Regions from separate parts of the Senimuribacter intestinalis genome, predicted to be linked through region 1. Evidence: riboswitches for the same ligand, from Rfam matches in the RefSeq annotation. Region 1 holds a riboswitch; the other holds the start of a gene.

Region 1 (8,020 bases):
TATCGGGCAGACCTTTGCGCAATAATTACAGACAGTACACGGAATCATCGGTATCCTCGCCAGTTCCTCCTGCGCATTTTTCAGCGTTTCTCTCTGCTCTGCAGTAAGTCCTGTAAATTCCCTCATGTAGGACAGATTATCTTCCATCTGCGCTACATTGCTCATGCCGGAAAGTACTGTCATCACCCCGTCTAAATCAGCCGCAAAGCGAACTGCCCACGAAGCAACCGATGAATCCGGTTCTGCTTCTTTAAAAATCTTAACGACAGATTCCGGCGGTGTTGCCAACATGCCCCCTTTTACTGGTTCCATAACGATAACCGGCTTGCCGTGTTTTTTTGCCACTTCGTAACAGCCTCTGGACTGTACAGTCGGATTTTCCCAATCCGCATAGTTGATCTGCAGCTGCACAAACTCCATCTCCGGATGGGCTGTCAGAATCTCTTCCAGTTCCTCCGGGGTAGAATGAAAAGAAAATCCGACATGCTTAATCAGTCCCGCCTTTTTCTTTTCCTGCACCCAGTTCCACATATCATACTCGTCGAAATAACGGCTTCTGCCCTCTCCCAAATTGTGCAGCAAATAAAAATCGAAATATCCTGCGCCTGTCTGTTTCAAAGAAACCTCAAACTGTTCATAGGCTTCTTCCTTGGTCTTGCAATTAATCCATGCTGCATTCTTTGTGGCTAGCTGAAAGCTTTCCCGTGGATATCTTTCAACCAGCGCCTTGCGAATCGCATCTTCCGAACCAGCATAAGCCCAGGCTGTATCAAAATATGTAAATCCCGCTTCCATAAACAAATCGACCATTTTACTGGTTTCCTCTACATCGATGACGCCGTCCTTCTGCGGCAGTCTCATCAATCCGAATCCCAGCTTCTTAATGTCTTTCCCAAGGTCATTCATCACATTTCCTCCTTTTTGTTGAATTAAAGTGCGTACGCTTTGAAAATCTCTGGCAGACAGGTCTCGCAAAATTCTTCTGTGCGCGCTCTCAGACTGTAGCTGCCGTCACTTACACTCCAGCAGAACATCTGCCCGTAAAGTATATCCGCCAAAGTATGGGTTAAAACTTCTGCCGGCGTATCTTTTGCCAGATTTCCTTCTTCTACCCCTGCCTGAATCAATCGGCTGATCGAATCCAGATCAAACTTGAGCTTTCCACGGGGACCTGTCTCCTCCGAAGAAGAAATATCAGACAAACTTCTGATCCACTCCTGAGAAAGCTTATATCCGCTGTCTTCAATACATGCCGAAAAATGCACCATATAATAGATGATTTTTTCTATGAAAGTATCCTGCAGGCTCATGGCCTTATCCAAAACCTCGCTGAAAGCACCATATCCAAGCGCAAATACAATATCCTCTTTCTTCTTAAAATAAGTATAAAAGGTGCCCTTCGAAACACCTGCCAGTGCAGTGATCTCGTCAACTGTCGCCTGAGAAAGTCCTTTCTCTGCGATAATTTTGCTGCCTGCATCCAGCAGTTTTTTCTTTGTTGCAAGGGCAGCAATCTGTCTGCTCGTCATAAGCGTGCCTCCTTTTTCTTTATTATACTGTATAATTGACTATCAGTCAATGACTTATAGTCAATTTTAAAAAAACTGCACTGCTTGATATTTCCTCATCAAACAGCGCAGCTTATCTCTTGCAGCATATGTTTATTTCCTATCCTGCTCCCACAGTTTATCTGCCACCGGCGCCCAGTTCTTTGCATATTCTGTGCACTTTCCACAAAGATGCTCACAGGATTCCGGCGCTTCTAAATCCGTAGATTTTGCTCCGGTCTTCTTTACTAATTCCTGCAGAATTCCTGGGTTTTCCAGCATAGGGCAAGGCCGCAGATGATTGTCATTAAACGGCTGTCCATCACGATATGCAAGAAATAGCGGCTGACGCAAACAATCAAGAAGTGACTTTTCTTTGATATTAGCGCCGGAGTAGTGAATAAATACACAAGGTTCCACGTCTCCGTTGGCATTGATATGGCAATACCTTTCCCCTGCCGCAATGCAGCCATGTACAAACTCTCCATCGTTTTGAAAGTCAATCGCAAATATCTCTTTACCACCTGTAATACCGCGGATTTCCCTGATTTTATCGTGCATATAAACTCTCTGTTCCGGTGTCAAAAGCAGTTCTGTACTCGCATTGACACCCACCGGCATATAATGGAAATACCATGCAAAAACACAGCCTTTATCGATAAGCATATCCAGGAATTCATCACTGGTTACAGTCAAATAGTTCTTGCTCGTATAGCAAATCGACACACCGAAAGGAATTCTCTTTTCATGCATCAAATCCATCGCCGCCAAGGCTTTCTGGAAATGGCCTTCTCCTCTTCTCCCGTCGTTGCTTTCTTCAAAACCCTCAATGCTAACCGATACAAAGAAATTACCTACTCGAAGAAGGTCGTCACAGAATGCTTCATCAATCAGTGTACCGTTGGTAAACGCATGAAATGCACAATCGCTGTGTTTTTCGCACAGACGGATAATTTCCTTTTTCTTAATCAGCGGTTCGCCGCCGGTGAACAGAAAAGCGTGAATACCCAATTCTTTACCTTCTGTGATAATTCTATCCATATCCTCAAAAGAAAGGTTCATTTTATCGCCATATTCCGCAGCCCAACAACCGGTACAGTGCATATTGCACGCTGTTGTAGGGTCCATCAGAATAATCCATGGAATATTGCACTGGTATCTTTCAGACATTTTCAGAGAAGTCTTGTAACCACGAAAACCAGACTCATATCCGGCATTTAAAGCAAAGGTCTTCAAAATATGCGGATCCACATTGCGCAAAATATTTTGTGTATAATGGGTCCACTTGCTATTCGGGTCTTTTGCCAGCTTTCTCAAAAGTTCATAGGAAGAACCTTCCCATGCGTCTCCTAAAATTTTCTCCAGCATATTAATCATAGGAAGCATAACTTCGGTCAAATCCTTTTCCTGTCCCTTGTTGATAATCGACTCCAAGCCTTTTTCGAAGGCTTTTCTTTCCATGATATGTTTTACATCCTTTACCAAAATATTCCACCTCCAGTTTATTCGTCTCTATGAAGATATATTTCCTTTTTTTCGTAACATATTATACTGCACTTTTCAAAAATTAGAACTAGACAATTTCCTGGATTTGACTAATCAAAAGCTGCACCAAAATGGTGCAGCCCGTATTTTCTGCATGTCTCCTAACTCAAAGGGCATCGTTCTTACTCACCTTCCCGTTTCCAGGGGCTAGTCTAAAACCCTCGAACAAGAACTCTCCCTTACAGTGGCGGTACCGTGCAGGATTCTCACCTGCTTCCATCTTAGCGCCCAATCCAATCGGGAGAACATGATTTAATAAATATCTTTTTTTACATACCGCAAATAGCCGGCTCCAATCCCAAGCAGCCCAATTACCATCCCGATTGCGACCAGTGTCCCATCGAGACTGCCCGCTGTCACGATATCCGCTCCTTCGCAGTAGGCGAAAGGCGTCACATATTTTAAAAACGCCGCCGCTTCCGCAATGTTGGCAATGAGATTCAGAAAATACATCATAAAAGCGATGCCAAGTCCGGCGCCCACGCTGCCTTTACGTGTGAAAGCAGAAATCCCGAAGCAAATCCCCGCCAGCTCCAGTTGCAGCAGATAATACGCAAGATGCAGCAAATTGATTTCCCTCCAGGGAATCGCTTCACCTACCGCCGCTATAGCGCACACAGAAATCCCATAAACCAGCAGATTCATCGCCGTCACCTGCACCAATACCGCAAGGAGTTTTTCTGTCACGACCCGCCTGCGGCTAATCGGATGGGTCAGCAGAAATTCAGCCGTTCCATCTTTTTCTTCCTTGCTCAAAATACCAGCCGCGCACAGACAGGCATAGAATGCGCCGCCAAGCCCCAGCACATTACCGCATTCCACAGCATAAAACCCAGTCAGCCTGCCGAAGTTCAGACGGTCCATTCCAAAAGCGTCGGAAAAAGAGCCCATGGAAGCAAACACATCGCCAACACTCTCCATCTGTCCTTTCATCTCCGGAAAGAGGAAGATGCAAACTGCCAGAAGAAAAGAAATCGCCGCGGTCCAAATCAAAAACGAAACGCGACCCTGTCTCAGCTCATGTCTAACCAATATCACAGCGCCTCACCATCCTTTTCATAATAGTGAAGAAATACCTCTTCCAAATCCGGCTCAGATACGGCGAGATCCGCAATCTGTCCATCCGCAAGCCTTCTCAGCAACTTGTTCATATCGCCGCTGTAAAGAAAGCTGGTCTGCCCCGCAATCTCTTTCCGGTCACGAATTCCGCAAAGTCCGTCAAGATTTACGCTGCCGCAAACCGCAACACGCCTGGCGCTGGTGCGAGAAAGGGCTTCTACCCGATCGCAGGCAATGATCTTTCCTGCTCGAATGATGGCGGCGCGGCTGCAATTTCGCTGCACCTCCGACAAAATATGACTGGACAAAAAAATAGTCGTTCCATCTGCATTGCGCTCCCGAAGAATTTCAAAAAATTCTTTCTGCATCAGTGGGTCAAGACCGCTGGTCGGTTCGTCCAGAATTAAAATTTCCGGCTGATGCTGCAGCGCGCAGACAATGGCGACTTTTTTCCTGTTACCAAAAGAGAGTTCCTCCACTTTTCGTTTCTCAGAAAGTTGTAATCTTTCACAAAGCCGCACAGCTTCCTTTCTGCAGTCCTTTTTTCGCAAGTCCGCAGACAGCTTCAAGATATCTTTCACCCGCATTCCGCGATAAAAAATTGCTTCCGACGGAAGATATCCAGTCCTGGCAAGAATCTGCTCTCTTTCTTCGCAAGCAGCAAGTCCGCTCACCCAGGCGTCTCCTCCGGTCTTTTTTATGAGCCCCATCATCGTGCGGATTGTCGTAGATTTCCCTGCGCCGTTGGGACCGATGAATCCAAAGAATTCTCCTTCGGAAACGGTCAGACTGACGCCAGAGATTCCCCGGTTTTTTCCATAATATTTAGTCAAATTTTCTAACTTGATTGCATCCATCTCGTCACTCCTTCCGAAGATAAATACTTTTCCAAAATGCGATCAGTCTGGTAAAATCCTTTTCCATTTCTGCGGTATTCACAGGTCCTCGCTGCACCATCTCCCACAGATATCCTTCCGACGCCCAGTACATCTCCCTGTACATCATGGGAATATCCAGTCCTGGCACAAACTGCGCCGGATCAAAGTTGATACGGGCGCGATCCGCTTTCAGGTTAAAATACCGGTGATAGCTTTCAGAAACAGCTGCGCAGATTTCCGGGTCCTTTTCGTAAAATGCTTTGATGGTAAAATTCGCCATGTCCGGATACTGACTGATCAGTTCCATTTTTGCCCGCATGCCCCGTTCCATACTCTCAAACAACCCCTGCTGACTGTAGCATTCGCATTCAGTCAAATATGCAATGGTCTTCTTTGCACAAGTATCCCACAAAAACAGATATAATTCCTTCTTGTTGTGAAAATAGTGAAACAGCAGCGATTTGCTGATTCCCGCTGCCTCTGCGATTTCACGCATAGGACTGTTATGATAGGTATTCTGCGAAAAACCTTGTAACCTGCATTGATGATTGCTTGCTGTTTTTCTTCCGGCAAAGAAAAAAATTTTTCGTTCACGGTAACTCCTCCATTCCCGACCGACTTTATTCTATTATAAAGCCGTTGACCGATTTTGAGAAGGGTGCAATTCCTTCTATCCAGTTTCCTGGTATTTTTCTACGGCAGGTTTTGCATATGATTGTGCATATGTCGCCACTTCATCACTAATTTGCACAACTTCCACTCCTGCTGGTTGTGCAAATCCTACTGCCCACGCTGCCTCTTGCACAACTTTTGCGCTCCGTAACGCGAAAAAACATTTTTTTCATCAAAAAAGTTGTGCAAAACGAGTCATTTTTATCTTGCTTTGCACAACATACATAATATTAAACGCCACGATTTTCGTAAAAGTTGTGCAAATTACTTTTTTCAAGCTTTCCCTGCACAACCGAACCAACAAAAAGTTGTGTAGAAACAATTTTTATCGCATCATCTGCACAACCGCAATCTGAAAACGCGTATCTCCCGCAATACATTCTTCTGACCCTGCGATTAAATATCACAGATAACGCAATCACATGCTCCGCTTCTTGTTCATCACCCGTTTAATCTGATCTACCACGTGGAGAAAAGACCCCTTGTCCACCTTATAACTATAGGAAACCAGTTCCCCGCCCCGCTCGCAAAAGCTGCGCAAAAACTGCTTTTCCTTAGACGCGATAAAGGTTTCATAGCCTTCCGGCACGATGACTACATCGTTCTCAGCAAAGAACTGTTCCTCTTTTCCAAAGAACCCCGCAAGCTGCGTCGCCATCCCTTCACTCCAGCTGCCCAGCCCCTGGCAGTTATTTCTGACTACACCCGCGAATGCGTCGCTGGCGCAGAAAATGCCCACCTTCTGCGTATCTCCAATTTTAGCCAGACGGACAATGGTATGCACCGACGGCGTCATGGCAACCATCGCAAGCGGTTTATTGCTTCTTAGGTAGGATTCCACCTCTGTAAAATGGGTGGACGTAGTTAAAATCAAATCGTAATCCGCATTGAGACTTTCCGCTGCTTCCTCGATTCTATCAAGATCAAAGGCTGCCGTCTCAGCATAGCCAATCTGGGAAAGCTGCCCCTCAATCATCTGTAGCGTCTCAGGATTACAGTCCACCAAAGCAACCTTCACCACATCGTATTTTTCCGCAAGCCCCCTCAGCTTCAGATCTAGATAGATTTCCATTTCTCTCGGCGTAAACCCCAGACTTTCCAGTCTGGTGAAGAGTTGGTCGATTGCTATCATGGCTTTTTCTTTACGGCTGGCAAAATCCTCTTTCTGATCTATGACAAAAGAACCGCTGCCCTGCACCATTTCTACAAAACCCTGTTCTTCCAGATACTCATAAGCGTGTTTGATGGTACCGCACGCTACACCGATTTCTCCGGAAAGATCCCGCACCGTTGGCAATTTAAACCCCGCAGCCAGCTTCCCGTCTTTAATTGCATCGGAAATCCGCTCCGCAATTTGCTTGTAAATCGGCTTTTGACTTGCCGTATCCAGCTTAAAATCCACAAACATAGCTATTTCTCCACGGCAAGATATGCTTTCCTGCCGTCTTCATACAAATTATTTCCCTGACTATCGATGATCACAACTGCCGGAAGGTTTTCCACTTCCAAACGGCGCACCGCCTCTGCGCCCAAATCTTCATAGCAGACTACTTCCGCTTTTTTGATGCACTTGGCAAGGAGCGCCCCAGCTCCGCCGATGGCGCCAAAGTATACCGCACCGTTTCGTTTCATGGCCTCGATTACCTCTGGCGAACGCTTGCCTTTTCCAATCATGCCCTTAAGTCCCAGATCCAAAAGCGCCGGTGCATATGCGTCCATACGGTAGCTGGTGGTTGGCCCCGCAGAACCGATCACCTGACCCGGTTTTGCCGGCGCAGGACCTACATAGTAAATAATACTGTCCTTCACATCGATGGGAAGCGTCTTTCCCTCTGCCAAAAGTTCGCAAAGTCGCTTGTGAGCAGCATCTCTTCCCGTATAAATCACGCCGCTAATCAGTACATTATCTCCTGCGCGCAGGTCTTTTGTCTTATCTGCCGTCAGCGGCATCGTAATTTTCTTCTCCATATCTTTCCGCCTCTCCTTCTATAATACTGCACTCTTATGTCTGGTTACATGGCAGTTGATATTGACTGCGCACGGAAGCCCTGCAATATGGGTTGGCAAGGTCTCGATGTTGACTGCAAGCGCCGTGGTTTTTCCGCCAAAGCCCTGCGGTCCAATACCAAGTGCGTTGATTTTCTCCAGCATTTCTTTTTCAAGGTCTTCATAGAACGGATTTGCATTTCTCTCATCTGCCGGACGCATAAGTGCTTTCTTCGCAAGAAATGCCGCTTTGTCAAAGGTGCCGCCAATGCCTACGCCCACCACGATAGGCGGACATGGATTAGGTCCTGCATCCTCTACCACCTTCAGAAT
Region 2 (8,020 bases), on a different contig from region 1:
GACTTCCTGTGCCAGCCATGCCAGATTTGCTCCGCTTGCAATTTCATAGAAGCCGTCTGCATTTTTATTAGGCTCTTCCACATCATCGCTGCCACCCCAGGCAGTCTTTGCGGTCAGCGGAATGGTGATAGTTTTTGTACCGTCAGCTGTTTCTTCCGCTAGACTGATTTCGCCTGTCACTTTCGCATAATTACTGCTTCTAAAATTATAGCTGTAGTCGTATCCAACAGGCAATTTATAAGTCAAGCCATCGGTTTCCGGCTCTATTGACCTATCACCTGCTGTTACGGTCAATTTGCCATTTTCAATTTCCTGTCCGTAGAGCTCATCGCCATAATTAAAAGTAACTGTGTATATAGGGTTTGCTTTTAACGCAATTTCCGTCTCCTTTGCAGCCCTGTCAATTGTGACTTCGCCTTCCTTCGCAGCATAGCCAAAGGAGCTCACTGCATAGGTATACGTACCGTTTACTACTTCGTAAATGTGCTTCTGTGCATCCTTTGGCGTCAGAGCTTCTCCATCAGCATCCTTTACCAGAAGGTCTGCTTCCTCCGGAACCAGACTGAAGGACATATCATAAACATTTTGTTCCAGCGTAATCTTCTGATTGATGTCTTTTTTGCCTATGACGATAGTGCCTTCCCTGTCGCCGTAATCTGTAATGTCATCTCTCTGAGACACACAGTAAGAATGGGAACTTCCTGATGGAAGAGATGAGAAGGTGTACACGCCGTCTTCGTTTTCTTGCTGTTCTTCACCGTCAAAGATGAGTTTAGCATTTTCCGGCACTAACTGCAGAGTGATACTGTAAGTAGCATTGGGATCCTGCCATTTCAGAATCGGATAGCTTCCTGTCTGGTTCTGAAAGCTGCCGCCCAGTTGTCCTGCAAGACTCTCCATTTCTTCTGTAGATTTTCCCTCAATAACTGCCGATCTCAGATTTGTTGCTTGATCTCCTGTATACTTCGTACTGTCATAGTAACAGTTTTCAATATCTACAGCACAAGAAGAAGATCCAACATAGGCAAATCCATAAAGATACGCATCTTTTCCTACCATGTCCGCTGCTGCATAAGAATTTTTTATAGTACGAGTATATGCGCTGTACGAATTACCAATCTGTCCAATAAGTCCCGCGCCTGACCCGTTTTTTGTGTCGATGGAAACATCCGCATAACAATCTGCCACAGTCCAGCTGCAGTAGCCGCTGATATTTCCCACAAGTCCGCCCAGATAGGAAGAACTGTATGCGTAGCTGCCCGCTGTCAGTTCTGCCTTTGCAAAGGAGCTTTCTATGGTGCAATTATCTCCGATATAGCCAACTAAACCGCCCATATTAACCGCCTGACTGGTGGTACACACAATAGTTCCATTTAAAACACCGCAATTACTGATACTCGCAGCGCCGCTTATTTTTCCTGCCAGTGCGCCAACGCCATAGCCGGAGCCGCTGGATACTGCATTGGTAATACTGCAATTCTCCAGCATTACTCCGGTAACCTCTGCGCCGCTTCCCAGTTCTGCAAACAGTCCGGTATTTCCCGAAGACGTAATGCTGAGATTTTTAATCGCAAATCCGCCTCCGTCAAAGGTTCCGCTTCTCAAGCTGTTAATCGGCTTCATATCGATACCCTCCATATCGATATTCGCCGTAAGACGATAACAGCCGGTCAGTGTGGTTCCACCCAGCGATGACAACTGCTGCCCGTCAGAAATTAAATAAGGATCTGCTTCTGTACCCGATCCTGTTATCTCTGATACAGTCTGTGCTTCTGGTATATCTGCAGCAAAAACGCCTGCCGGCGCCATACTGATCAGCATCGTCACGATTAGAAACACTACCAGAAAACGGTTCCCTGTTTTTCTTCTCATGTCCTTTCCTCTCTTTCTTCAATTCATCATTTATCTAAACACCTTACCGGTGATCTATACAAAATAAAAAGACTGTAAAAAAGCATTCTCCACTTTCTCACAGTCCGTATTCCTGTACAAAAAATACTTCTAAATGTTCCTCCGACATCTACAAGTTGTCCTCTCGTGCATGTCTCCTGGCTCAACGCTAAACCGTTCTGTCTTCCTTCCCAAAAGCCATATTGGCTCCAGTGGCATTATAGGCAGAACTCACGTCTCACAGTGGCGGGACCGCGCAGGACTCTCACCTGCTTCCATCTTAGCTTTCTCAAGACGAAGTACAAACACTTAGGTCTTGGAAAGAACACGAAATTATTCTGACATTTTATTCAATTGTAATATATTCTACCCTTATCAGAGAAGATTGTCAAGGCTCTTTTATAGGAGCAGTACCGGCATGTAATCCCACAAAAAAATCAAATGGATTGCTGCCGCCAGTGCAATATACGGCGCCATCGCAACAGTATCAGTACGCCGGATTTTCTTTCTCACAAGAAGCCAGATTAGATGCCCAGCACTAAAGAGTGTAGTCATCACAAATATCAGCAGTATTCCCCGAAGCCCGGCAATCAAACCCAGCGCCGCAAAAAGCTTGATATCTCCACCGCCAAGAGTATCTCTGCGATACGCCAGCTTGCCAAGTAGTGCAGTGGCACCCATAATACCAAATCCGGCAAGCCCTCCGTACAAACAGTCTTTCCATCCATCATGAAAGGCAATAAATCCCATGGCGGTTACCGCAAGAAGCAGTACCATCTGATCTGGTACAATCCGATACTTAGCATCAGCCACAGCAATTTCCAAAAGCAGCCAAAGACTGCAAACTGCCGCCACCGCAAACTGCCAATCGTCTATTACCAATTTAATATCAATGACAACAAACAGCATGGTAAGGATAAATTTCCATGGGTAACTTTTGATGCGCTGTGTATATGGATCTTTCAGTGCATCGGATGGCTCCTCGTCATAGTCGCAAAGCCACTGCGCCGGCATTTTGTTAAAGAAATATACTGCGCCGTTTCCTGCGAAAACGCCGACCAGAATCGCCGCAAGACATTTTATAATTATGATTAATGTATCAGTCATATTTTTTCTCTCTTTCTCACTTGGTATCTTACCACAAAATTGCATCTCGCAAAACAAGTTTCTGCGTCTTTCTACGTATAAGCGATTCGCCTTCTGCACATAGTATCAGTAACTTTATTTGATTGCGAGGAATTTATCATGCAGGACAAACAAGGTCTTGGACTTTTTAAACTAACTTTTTTTGCCATCGGTACAACGCTGGCAAGCGGCGTTTTCAACATGTTCAGCGATATGGCAAGAAACGGCGCAGGCACTCTTTCTGTACTTATTGGTTGGACCATCGCCGGTATCGGCATGTACAGCCTTGCCATGTGCTTCAACAGGCTCAGTATCGTAAGACCCTCTCTGAAAAGCGGTATTTTCGCCTATGCAAAAGAGGGGTTCGGCGCTTACATCGGATTTAACTCCGCCTGGGGCTATTGGATTAGCGCGATTTTATCACAGGTATCTTTTGCGACTCTGCTCTTCGCTGCGCTAGGTCAGTTCATGCCCCTGTTTGCCGGCGGCAACAATCTGGCTTCCATCGTCTGCGCATCTATTGTGATTTGGGGCTTCACTTTTCTTGTGATGGGCGGCGTGCAGGAAGCGGTTACTATTAACACGATTATCGTCATCGCCAAAATCATCCCCATTTTTGCATTTATTCTATTTGTTATTTTTCTCGGTGCTTTTGATCTGGATATTTTTCTGGACAATTTTATGGGTGAGGATACCGGCTATTCCCTGGGCAAACAGGTGCTGGAAACCACCTACACTACAGTTTGGATTTTTACCGGAATTGAGGGAGCGGTCGTCATTTCCGCCCGTGCAAAATCGACTGCAGTCTCTGGGAAAGCCACTACTCTTTCCTTCCTGTCACTGCTGATTCTCTATGTACTGATTTCTATTCTCAGCATGGGTATTATGCCAAGAAGCGAACTTGCTGCTCTGGGCGACCCCGCTATGGCTGGACTTCTTTCCTATGTTGTCGGACCTTTCGGCGCAACCCTTATCAACATCGGTGTAATTATTTCCATCGCCGGTGCCATGTTTTCTTATACGATTGTTACCGCCGACAGCGCCTATGCGCCAGCCCTGCAGGGCTGCTTTCCTGCTTTTCTCCGGAAGGAAAACCGGCGCCATGCGCCCAGCGGCGCACTGCTTCTCACAGCAGCCATCATCCAGGTGCTGCTGATTATCATTTATTTCCAGTCTTCTACCTATCAGGCGCTGTACACCCTGGCAACCAGCGCCATTATGATTCCATTTGTGCTATCCGCCCTGTACTGCCTGAAAACCTGCTTTGAAGACAGCCGCACCGGTCACAGGGCTCCCGGTTTCAAAGACTGGCTCATTTCCGCCCTCGGTGTCATCTACGGTTTCTGGATGCTGTACGCCACAGGCATCAGCAATATCATCATCTCAGCCCTGATGTTTGCACCTGGTGCCTTATTTTACTTCTGGGCTCGCCGCGAATCTCACAAGAAATTCTTTGAAAGTGCGCTGGATGTCGGTATCTTTGTCATCATCATGGCGGGATTTGTGTATTCCTTGGTGTGGTTTTAGGCGAAATGACACTTTCGTTCAAAACTTAACTTAAAGTGTCATTTTTAAAAATCGTGTAATCGATAAAATGGCACTTTTATTTTAATTCTATTACCATTGTGTCACTTTTCAATTGAATAGAGAGATTTCTCCTATACGAAATGTATTTCCTTCAGTATTATACCACAACCAAAATCTCTCATTTCTGAGTTTTTCCCGGTAACTATGCACTTCAACCTTAAAATTATGACACTATCTCCAGCTAATTCATTGCATTGTGTCACTTCCCCAAAAACCAGATTCTAAAAAATGACACACCCATATCAAAGCTTTACCAAAAGTGTCAAATCTGCAAAAACCAAAACTCTATCTGAAGTAAGGCAGCAGTTGCGTCCTTACAATTTCATCGATATATTTACTGCTGCAGTTTCCCTTTTCATCATCCTGCGTCAAAATCAGGTTTCGCCCGATTAAAAAACCATACTTCTGATACAGCATTAGCTTTTCACCAGTGCGAATGCTATATTCCTCGTCCTTTAAAAGTCCTAAATGTTCCCAAATAATAAATCTTCCATCAGGAAGTTCAATGGTGAAGTCCGGTTCAAAATAATAACCTCTGTTATTTTTGTAAGGAAATCTCCTTTCATAGAAAAAGGGAATTCCATATTTAACAAGAGTATTCACAATAATCACCTCCGATTTTGATCGAACGTATAGCCCACAAGCGGTTTCATGGATATGATATTTTTCATCAAAATTCAACTGAACCGGCTGGTTTTCCTCTGTTGTTACCCTCTTCATTCCTACATACTTAAATGCGTCCCTATAAGTTTGAGGAAATCTCCCAATTAGGTCCGCTAATTGATTTTCTCTATAGGCTTTCTGCAGTGCCTCCAGCGCTGCAATATTTTTCTCTGTAGTACGAAATATTTCTTCATTCAGTTTTTTCTTCGCAAGCCGTTCTATTCGTTTAAAATCATCTGTGATATTTTCTGCACGACTTCTTCCATTTTCATTCCTGCACGCGTAAAACGCCACGCCATTCTTCCGCGGTCTGCTTTTCAAATAGCCTTCCGGCGCACGTGCACGCGCCCGCTCGCTTTGATAAAGCAGTCTTCGCTGCCCTTTCAGTTCTTCTTCTACCAAATCTAAGAATGCTCCCATAATCACACCTCCTTTTCTACCATGATACCACAATCCCCTTCCAAGCGCAAGATTTTATTTCCATAAATGTAAATAAAAACCATTTCAGCCTCGATAGAAAACCCCCTTGCGGGTTTTAGGCGCAAAGGGGTTTCAGCCTTCTCTAAACTCTAAAATACTACAGTCAGCAGCATTTTAAAGCGTTCCTGCCCATATACTGCATGGGGCGTTTTTGCAGGTATCACGATGGTCTGCCCACATTCCACGACAAAGACTTCTCCATCTATGGTAATCCGTCCGGTTCCGTCAAGCACCGTTACCATGGCGTCGCCCCCGGACTCATGGGTGCTGATTTCCTCGTCCTTCTCAAAGGCGAAGAGCGTCAAGCTCACCGCATCGTTTTGTATCAGTGTCTTACTGACTACCTGTCCCTGCTGATACTCAATTTCTTCAGCCAGCGCCAGGACTTTGGATTTTTCGATATTTTTCATCTTGCCGCTCATTTTCTGTTTCTCCTTATTTTGCAGGCTTCCAGGAACTCTTCAGATCGACGATCCGATTGAAGACTTTTTCAGTATCTGTCGTCAGTTTGCTATCTGCTACATAATAGCCGTGACGGAAGAATTGGAACCGTTCGCCCGGCGCCGCCTCCGCCAAAGAAGGCTCAGCGTAGCCCCAGGTTTCCTCAATAGAATCAGGATTGAGAACATTCTCGCCATTTTCATCCGGCACCATCAGGTAACTGTAGTTGCGAATCTTTACCTTAACTGCAGTCTTCGCGTCTACAAAGTGAATGGTTCCCTTAACCTTGCGACCTTCAAATCCGCTGCCGCTTCTTGTTTCCGGATCATAGGTACAGCGCAGTTCCTTGATGGAACCGTCTTCGTTCTTGACGACCTCTTCACACTTGATGAAGTATGCGCCCTTAAAGCGAACTTCGTTACCCGGGAACAGTCTGAAATACTTCTTTGCCGGAACCTCCATAAAGTCTGCTCCATCCACATAAAGTTCTCTGGAAAACGGAATTTCACGCACACCCATCTCCGGCACTTCTTTGTTATTTTCAAGTTCAATCATCTCGGTCTTATCTTCCGGATAATTGGTGATTACGACTTTAATCGGATTTTCGATCACATTTCTGCTCTGTACTTTGGTCTTTAGGTCCTCACGAATGCAATGTTCCAGCAGGGAAATGTCCACTGTGCTGTTGGATTTTGCAACGCCTACTCTCTCGCAGAAATCGCGAATGGATTCCGGCGTATAGCCTCTTCTGCGCATCCCTGCCAAAGTCGGCATTCTCGGATCATCCCAGCCGTCTACCACGCCATCCTCTACAAAGCTGCGCAGGTAGCGCTTGCTCATCACGGTATTGGTAATGTTCAGTCTTGCAAATTCAATCTGCTGCGGCAAGTTTTCCCACCAGCCGACCTCCTTCAGCACCCACTCGTAAAGTGGCCTATGATCCTCAAATTCCAAAGAACACAGGGAATGCGTAATACCCTCGATGGCATCCTCAATCGGATGCGCAAAATCGTACATTGGATAAATGCACCATTTATCTCCCGTGTTGTGATGCAGCGGGCTGTGGGCGATTCTGTAAATAACAGGGTCTCTCATATTGATATTAGGCGATGCCATATCAATCTTCGCGCGAAGCACGCGCTCGCCGTCTGCAAACTTACCCGCTTTCATCTCCTCAAAGAGACGCAGGTTTTCTTCCACGCTCTGGTTTCTGCACGGACTCTCCTTGCCCGGCTCTTTCAGAGTGCCGCGGTATTCCTTAATCTGCTCAGCATTCAGGCTGCAGACATAAGCCTTGCCCTTTTTGATTAGCTCGACTGCTGCCTCGTACATCTTGTCAAAGTAGTTGGATGCCCAAAGGAGCTTATCCCACTTAAAGCCTAGCCAGTGAATATCCTCTTCGATTGCACTGACATATTCTACATCTTCCTTGACCGGATTGGTATCGTCATAGCGCAGGTTGCACATACCGCCGTACTTCTCAGCGGTTCCGAAATTGATGCAAATCGCCTTAGCATGCCCGATGTGCAGGTAGCCGTTAGGTTCCGGTGGAAAACGGGTATATACCTTGTCGCCGTTCTTCTGCGATTCCAAATCCTTATCAATAATGCTATGAATAAAATTCGTTGAAACAGGTTCTGTCATAGTTGTTTCCTCCAAATATTGTTATCAATAGACTTAGTATACCATAATTATATCCCAATTCAAAACAAATTTTTCACCTTTACAGCACTTTCCGTCTCTGCTAAAATAAAAGTTACGAACATGTTTGTGAAAGGAGATTGAAGCAATGAAATATAATATTGTCGGTGAACCGCTTCCTGCTGTCATCTGC

The links. A riboswitch is a leader RNA that binds a small molecule or an ion and turns the genes downstream of it on or off. The one in region 1 is predicted to bind cobalamin.
Region 2: it holds a riboswitch for cobalamin, as region 1 does, so the genes downstream of both, NFR88_RS02450 (GLUG motif-containing protein) here and NFR88_RS03915 (radical SAM/SPASM domain-containing protein) in region 1, are expected to answer to the same signal.

Annotation. Positions count from the first base shown of each region.
Region 1 covers NZ_CALPCF010000003.1:105,886-113,905, forward strand. Annotated here, with positions in the region: gene NFR88_RS03905 (aldo/keto reductase) at 1-906, opposite strand, end outside; gene NFR88_RS03910 (TetR/AcrR family transcriptional regulator) at 930-1,529, opposite strand; gene NFR88_RS03915 (radical SAM/SPASM domain-containing protein) at 1,662-3,032, opposite strand; cobalamin riboswitch at 3,167-3,358, opposite strand; gene NFR88_RS03920 (ABC transporter permease subunit) at 3,345-4,130, opposite strand; gene NFR88_RS03925 (ABC transporter ATP-binding protein) at 4,127-5,008, opposite strand; gene NFR88_RS03930 (TetR/AcrR family transcriptional regulator) at 5,013-5,612, opposite strand; gene NFR88_RS03935 (GntR family transcriptional regulator) at 6,120-7,109, opposite strand; gene NFR88_RS03940 (Fe-S-containing hydro-lyase) at 7,112-7,669, opposite strand; gene NFR88_RS03945 (fumarate hydratase) at 7,688-8,020, opposite strand, start outside.
Region 2 covers NZ_CALPCF010000002.1:82,836-90,855, reverse strand. Annotated here, with positions in the region: gene NFR88_RS02450 (GLUG motif-containing protein) at 1-1,872, opposite strand, end outside; cobalamin riboswitch at 2,022-2,212, opposite strand; gene NFR88_RS02445 (prepilin peptidase) at 2,290-2,997, opposite strand; gene NFR88_RS02440 (basic amino acid/polyamine antiporter) at 3,136-4,542, shown strand; gene NFR88_RS02435 (PDDEXK family nuclease) at 4,888-5,685, opposite strand; gene NFR88_RS02430 (cupin domain-containing protein) at 5,835-6,167, opposite strand; gene NFR88_RS02425 (glutamine--tRNA ligase/YqeY domain fusion protein) at 6,181-7,830, opposite strand; gene NFR88_RS02420 (TIGR00266 family protein) at 7,976-8,020, shown strand, end outside.